DNA from 2 places in the Janthinobacterium sp. 61 genome. Region 2 is predicted to be linked to the other one. Evidence: predicted binding sites of a transcription regulator. Region 2 holds the regulator's gene; the other holds the start of a gene.

Region 1 (3,780 bases), 590 kb from region 2:
GGCCAGCGCCTGCGTGGCGGGCCGGGCAGGCGCACCGGCCAGCGGCGCCGTCTTGCGTGGCGGCTCCGTCATGGCGCCGGGCAAATCGAGCAACTGGCAATGCGCGCCGGCACGCTTGTCCGTGTACGTCTTGTGTCCTTGTGCATCGGCGCACACATACAACTGCCCGTGCGCCTGTGCCGCCGCGCCCAGCAATCCTGCCATCAGCGCCATTCTGTAATGCTTGGTCAATCTTCACTCCTGTCGGCACATGCCGCATCGTTCCTGGGCCGACTATACAACACTGCACTGGCGCCGCCTTGGCGCGCCGCATAAAAAAACGCGGGCAAGACCGATCGCCTCACCCGCGTTTCTTATTCACTACCGGCAAGTTGCCGGCATGGCGCCATTACAGCGAGTAGTACATGTCGAACTCGGCAGGATGCGTGGTCATGCGCATGCGCTGTACGTCCTGCATTTTCAGTTCCAGGTAGGCATCGATCATGGAATCGCTGAACACGCCGCCACGGGTCAGGAACTCGCGGTCCTTGTCCAGGGCTTCCAGTGCTTCTTCCAGCGAAGCGCACACGGTAGGGATCAGTGCGTCTTCTTCTGGCGGCAGATGGTACAGATCTTTCGAGGCGGCTTCGCCCGGATGGATCTTGTTGGCAACGCCGTCCAGGCCAGCCATCAGCAGTGCGGCGAAGCACAGGTACGGGTTCGCCAGTGGATCCGGGAAACGCGCTTCGACGCGGCGGCCTTTTGGATTGGCTACGTGCGGGATACGGATCGAGGCGGAACGGTTTTTCGCCGAGTACGCCAGTTTCACCGGAGCTTCGTAGCCAGGTACCAGACGCTTGTACGAGTTGGTGCCCGGGTTGGTAATTGCGTTCAGTGCCTTGGCGTGCTTGATGATACCGCCGATGTAGTACAGGGCGAAATCGGACAGGCCGGCATAGCCGTCGCCAGCGAACAGGTTTTTGCCATCTTTCCATACGGATTGATGCACGTGCATGCCCGAACCGTTGTCGCCAACGATAGGTTTCGGCATGAAGGTGGCGGTCTTGCCATAGCTGTGCGCCACGTTCCACACCACGTATTTCAGGTTTTGCGTCCAGTCGGCGCGCTCGACCAGGGTCGAGAACTTGGTGCCGATTTCATTCTGACCGGCGCCGGCGACTTCGTGATGATGTACCTCGACCGGGATGCCCAGCGATTCCAGAATCAGGCACATTTCCGAACGCATGTCCTGGAAGCTGTCCACTGGTGGCACCGGGAAGTAGCCGCCCTTGACGGTAGGACGGTGGCCGCTGTTGCCGCCTTCGATGTCCTTGCCAGTCGACCACGAACCTTCGTCCGAACCGATCTTGACGAAGCAGCCCGACATGTCGATCTTCCAGCGCACGCTGTCGAAGATGAAGAATTCTGGCTCAGGGCCAAAGTAGGCGGTGTCGCCCATGCCCGACGATTTCAGGTAGGCTTCGGCGCGTTTCGCGATCGAGCGCGGGTCGCGGTCATAGCCCTTGCCGTCCGACGGTTCGATCACGTCGCACTGCATGAACAGCGTGGTTTCTTCCATGAACGGGTCGATATTGGCCGTGTTTGGATCCGGCAGCAAGATCATGTCGGACGCTTCAATGCCTTTCCAGCCAGCGATCGAAGAACCGTCAAAGGCGTGGCCCGACTCGAATTTGTCCATGTCGAAGTGCGACACGGGAACCGTCACGTGCTGCTCTTTACCACGGGTATCAGCAAAGCGGAAATCAACGAATTTGACTTCGTTTTCTTCTACCATCTTCAAGACTTCTGCGGCTGTCATTGCCATGCGTATCTCCTAAATGAATGTGGGGTGAGCCGACCTTAATGCGTCTGGGCTGATGAAGCGAAGCAAACATTGCGTGCCACCAAAACTCATAAGGATCATAGCAGATTCCATGCCAGCTTCTGGACGGATGTGGTCACCTGGGTCAAAAACCGGTCATCCCAGTGTAAGTTTTCATGCCTGCGATTTTCCCGCGCGTTTGCGTCAAATCAAGAATGCACTATGCAAGTGCAAAAAACGAATAACGCACCATTATCGTGCATTTTTTGGCGATTCCTGAAAAATGCCTTCTTGTGGTGCATGCGCCGTATACCGTGACTTCCCGTTTGCGGGGCGCGGACGGCGCACTATAATCGTTCACACCTTTCCACTTTCATCGAGGACGCCATGACTACCGCCGCCGACATCCTGACCACCGCCCGCAGCCGGGCCAATGAAGGTACGCCATATGCCGGCGCCGTCACGCCGCAGGAAGCGTACGACTTGCTGCAACTCGATGCTGCCGCCAAGCTCATCGATGTGCGCACGAATGCCGAGCGCGACTGGGTCGGCCGGGTCGACCTCGCCGATACCCAGCATGGTGCGGTGCAGTGGGCCACCTACCCGGGTGGCGTGCCGAATCCCGACTTCCTCGCGCAACTGGCAGCCCAGGCTGGCAAGGACGAGGTGCTGCTGTTCCTGTGCCGCTCCGGCGTGCGTTCGCGCCATGCGGCCAAGCTGGCCACCGAACACGGCTATATGAATTGCTTCGACATCCTCGAAGGCTTCGAGGGCGACAAGGATGCGGACGGCCACCGCAAGCAGATCGGTGGCTGGTGCAAGGCGGGACTGCCGTGGCTGGGCGCCTGACACCAGGAACAACTGAACAGCTGTCAATGACGACTACGCGGCGGCCGGATGCAGAGCCAACCGTGGCTTGACGCTTCAGGCCGGCTCGCCCACCTCGGGCGCCGGATGCTCGCCCATCAAGGTCAATATGCGCTTGCGCACGAAATTGATGTGGCTGCGCAAGCCATACAGGCCGTCGGCAAACGACAGGGGAATCGAGATCTGATTGACCATTTCCTCGATCTGGTCCAGCCGCTTCAATTGCGCCGCATACACTTGCGCGCGCTGCTCTTGCGGCACATCTTCCAGCGCCTGCTCCACCGTGCGCAGCTGGCCGTACCAGCGGTACACGCGCGAGCGAATGCGCCACACGTACAGCGGCGGCACCACGCGCGACAGGGGCAGGATCAAGGCACCGAGCGCCACCACCAGCACCCACATGCGGTCAAAGAAATTGGCCAGCCAGAAACTCATGTAGCGCTGCAGCACAGGCGCGCCATCCTTGTAGAATTTCAGCGCCTCGGGCGCCACGGGAATTTCCGTATAGCGCGCAGACGGGAACTGCCCCTGCTGCTGGAACCAGCCCGTGCCCCCATGAATGCGGGCCGCCGCCTGTACGAACAGGTCGACCAGGGCAGGATGCAAGTCTTCGCGCGCGACTAAAGTGGCGGTCGGCGCGATCAGGTGGTAATCCTGTGCGGGGATGTTTTTACCCAGGTCGACGATACCGCGCGGCAAGACGACATGCGTAAGGAAAGGCAGGCGCCGCGTGTACGCTTCCGCTTGCGAAAAATCAAACAGCTTGATACCCGGCGTTTGCAGCAGCATCTGGATCAGCGGCGCTTCCGGCGCCGAGCTGAACACGAGACCATCGATGCGCCCTTCCAGCAGTTCCACCGTGGCGGGCGTGTTCTGCAAGTCGCTCACCGTCAACTCGCTGGCTTCCACACCATTGACGGACAGCAACTGCCGGAACAGGCTGGGCACGCCCGTGCCTTCCGGCCCCAGGTTGATCTTCATGCCCTTCAATTGCGTCAGTTCCGTCACCGCCTTGTCTTCGCGCAGGAACAGCCAGACGGGCTCCGTAAACAAGCTGCCCAAGGATATGAGGCCATGGCGCTCGGCATCGGCGTGTTCCGTCGAGCCGCTTT
Region 2 (3,780 bases):
GATAGAAGTGGATTACATGATTTAAAGCATATTCTTCCGTAAAGAAATCTTCCAGCAACGCACTGCCGCCCTGCGGTGTGGCCAGGCCCGCATCGTAAAAGAAACGGATGTCGCCACCGGCGCACAGGGCTTTCTCACTGCTGGAACGGATCACCACGGCGTCCACCTGCGGATCGTCGCGCCAGGCCAGCAAAACGGTACTCAGGGCGCGCACCATCTCCAGTGAGAGGGAATTCAGGGCTTTGGGGCGGTCGAGCACGATGTGGCCCGTGCGGTTGCGGATGGAGGTCTGGACGAAGTCGCTCATGGCAAAGTGAAAAGAAGTGAGAACGGGCACATTCTAGCGCCTGTGAGGGGAACATAGCGCTCAACAGCTACGGGCGCAAAAAAGGGCGCAATGTGCGCCCTTAGTTGATCACAACCGGTTGAAAGTCGCAGGCCGCTTAGGCGGCGGCGAATTCTTCTTCCGAGTTGTCTGGCAGATGCTTGATCGCCTCTTTACCGTGCCCTTGCACTTTGGTTTTGTACTTCATCACTTGCCTGTCCAGCTTGTCGATCAGGATATCGATGGCGGCATACAGGTCGTGCGCCAGACTTTCCACATAGACAGTTTTGCCACTCAGACGCAAATTGACTTCGGCCTTTTGACGTTTTTCTTTCTCTTTGAGGTTATCCACGGTCAGAATCACGGCGATATCGATGACTTGATCGAAATGCCGTTTCACGCGTTCCAGCTTCGTTTGTACGTATTCACGGATGGCTGGTGTGACTTCGAGATGATGTCCGCTGATGGTGAGATTCATACACACTCCTAAAGATGATCGGGTTCGTGCGGTCCATCGTATCCGGCCCGCAGAGGAACCGAAAAAAACTTACAAACACTTACGCAGGCTCACTGGCGGAATTTTCAACGCTTCCCGGTATTTGGCAACAGTACGTCGCGCAATCACCATGCCTTGTTCCCCCAGCATGTCCGCAATCTTACTGTCGGATAAAGGATTTTTAGGGTCTTCTGCTCCTGTCAGTTGCACGATCAATGCCCGTATCGCCGTCGATGACGCTTCGCCCCCCGCTTCGGTGGCGACGTGGCTACCAAAGAAATATTTCAACTCGAACATGCCGTGCGGGGTCAGCATGTACTTTTGAGTTGTTACGCGCGAGATAGTACTCTCGTGTAAACCCAGTGTATCAGCTATTTCACGGAGCACAAGGGGGCGCATGGCAACGGCCCCATGCGAGAAAAAGTTCTTTTGTCTTTCTACTATCGCTTGCGCTACACGCAGGATGGTGTCGAAGCGCTGGCGCATATTCTTGATCAGCCACTTGGCTTCCTGCAACTGTGCGCCCATGGCACCCTCGCCCTTGCCCTGCTTGAGCAAGTTGGCGTACATGGCGTTGACGCGCAGGCGAGGCATGACGTCGTTGTTCAGTGTGACTTGCCAGCCATTGCGCGCGCGCTTGACGACGACGTCGGGCACCACGTAATCGGACACGTCCGAGGCGAACACGGCACCCGGATGCGGGTTGCACTGGCGAATCACCGTCTGCGCTTCGCGCAAGTCTTCATCATCGCAATCGAGGGCTTTTTTCAGCTTGTTAAAATCGCGCTGGGCAAACCAGGCCAGGTGTTTTTCCACAATGACGAGGGCCATGCGCCGCGTCACCATGGCGATGTGCGGCAAGCGCTTGATTTGCAGCGCCAGGCATTCGGACGCGTTGCGCGCGCCCACGCCGGGCGGATCGAAACTTTGCAACAGGGACAAGGCCGTACGCATCTCGTCAGCGTCGATTTCCAGCTCTTCCGGCAAACGCGCCAGGATGTCGTCGAGCGACTCTTCCAGGTAGCCATTGTCGTCGAGCGCGTCGATGATCAGCTCGACGAGCGCGCGGTCGCGCAACTCGAGCACCGTCACGCGCATCTGCTCCATCAGGTGTTCGCGCAAGGTGCAGTGGTGGGCTTCAAGTTGCGGACGGGAATCTTCGTCGTCGGGCGCCTTGCCCCTGCTCGCCTCGCTCCAGTCGCTGTCGCCGCCCTCCGCTGCGGCAGGGCTGTCGCCAGCCTCGCCATCAAAGGTTTCCGCTTCGGCCGGCGCGGCGGGTGCCTCCTGGCCTGGCGGCTGGGGCGGTGCTTCGGCCGGCGCGGCCGTGGAACTCAAGGCGCCGTCGGACAGCAGGCGCAGCGAACGGTCGAGCGGATCGTCGAGGCGTTCGAGCAAGGGATTGTCCGTCAGCAACTGCTCCAGCTCCTGGTGCAATTCCAGTGTAGACAATTGCAACAGGCGTATCGATTGCTGCAACTGCGGCGTCAGTGCCAGGTGCTGCGAAGTGCGCAGCTGCAATGATTGTTTCATTGGCTCACATACGGAAGTGTTCGCCCAGATAGACCCGGCGTACCGACTCGTTCGCGATGATGTCGTCGGGGCGTCCCGACGCCAGCACCGAGCCCTGGTTGATGATGTAGGCACGGTCGCAGATACCCAGCGTCTCGCGCACATTATGATCGGTGATCAGGACGCCGATATTGCGCTCCTTCAAGAAGCGCACGATACGCTGGATCTCGATCACGGCGATGGGGTCGACACCGGCGAACGGCTCGTCGAGCAGGACGAAACGGGGGTCGGTGGCCAGCGCGCGGGCGATTTCCACGCGGCGGCGCTCGCCGCCAGACAGCGACAGCGCCTGATTCTCGCGCAATTTTTCAATCTGCAAGTCGGCCAGCAATTTATCCAGGCGCTCCTCGATCTCGGCCTTCTTCAAGGGACGGCCTTCGACGGTCTGGATTTCCAGCACGGCACGGATATTGTCTTCCACCGTCAGCTTGCGGAACACGGACGCTTCCTGCGGCAGATACGACAGGCCCATCTGCGCGCGGCGGTGGATCGGCAGGCGGGAAATATCCACGCCGCTGATATCGATACTGCCGCCGTCCGACGGCACCAGGCCGACGATCATATAGAACGAGGTGGTCTTGCCGGCGCCGTTCGGCCCCAATAGCCCGACCACTTCTCCGCATTCGACTTGCAGCGAGACATCATGCACGACTTGCCGCTTGCCATAGGTTTTTTGCAGCCCGCGAACGATCAGGGTGCTGCCGCAACGAGTATTGTCCATTATTTATTTCCTGACGCAGGCGTGGCCGGCGCTTTCTCCGCCGCCGGTGCCTTGGGCTTCGGCTGGATCACCATGCGCACGCTGCCGCCATCGGGGGTGCTGGTGCCGCTATCGGAATTTTCCATCGCAAATTCCTCCTTGCGGCTGTCATACGAGATGAAGGCGCCGTTGGCCACGTCGGTCGGCTTCGTGCCTTCCAGGCGCGTCAACTTGGCCTTGGAAAACAGTTTCACGACTTCCGTCTTGTTGTTGTATTCCACGCGCTCCGCCTCGCCCTCCACCCACAGGTCGCCTGCGCCATCGCGCTTCTGGCGGAAGGTGGCCAGCTTGCCAGGATCGGCCCAGAAAGTGATGAACTGGTAGCCTTGCGGGTCTTCCGTGATCAGGGCCCGGCCCGCCTTCATGGTCAGAGTCCCTTTCACCAGCACCACATCGCCCGTCAGGGTACGCACCTGCTTGACGTCATCGACGTGGCCGCTACGAGCCGTGATGATGGCTTCCTTCTCGGAATCGGCTTTCTCGGCATGTGCCGTGCCCACGATGCCCAGCGAGCAAATGGTCGAGAATAGAGTCAATAGCAAGATGTTCTTCATAGTATGGTTTCCTTGTTTCATTCTGTCATTTTGCCGCCGCGGCCGGGCGCGGTTTCGGCGGGAGGACCATGCGCAG

Evidence for each region. Region 2 encodes sigma-54, which starts transcription at its own class of promoters, with help from an activator protein. Its sites were predicted from a motif close to TGGCANGNAANCTGCTTT; they were not measured.
Region 1: a site for sigma-54 is predicted at 1,902-1,919, ahead of glnA (type I glutamate--ammonia ligase). Genes of this name have one in related genera too.

The regions. Positions count from the first base shown of each region.
Region 1 covers NZ_PJMQ01000001.1:5,487,653-5,491,432, reverse strand. The annotation lists gene CLU92_RS24965 (DUF4124 domain-containing protein) at 1-231, opposite strand, end outside; gene glnA (type I glutamate--ammonia ligase) at 389-1,804, opposite strand; gene CLU92_RS24955 (rhodanese-like domain-containing protein) at 2,189-2,650, shown strand; gene CLU92_RS24950 (TAXI family TRAP transporter solute-binding subunit) at 2,726-3,780, opposite strand, start outside.
Region 2 covers NZ_PJMQ01000001.1:4,897,436-4,901,215, reverse strand. The annotation lists gene CLU92_RS22225 (enoyl-CoA hydratase/isomerase family protein) at 1-307, opposite strand, end outside; gene hpf (ribosome hibernation-promoting factor, HPF/YfiA family) at 444-803, opposite strand; gene CLU92_RS22215 (RNA polymerase factor sigma-54) at 873-2,351, opposite strand; gene lptB (LPS export ABC transporter ATP-binding protein) at 2,356-3,111, opposite strand; gene lptA (lipopolysaccharide transport periplasmic protein LptA) at 3,111-3,704, opposite strand; gene lptC (LPS export ABC transporter periplasmic protein LptC) at 3,730-3,780, opposite strand, start outside.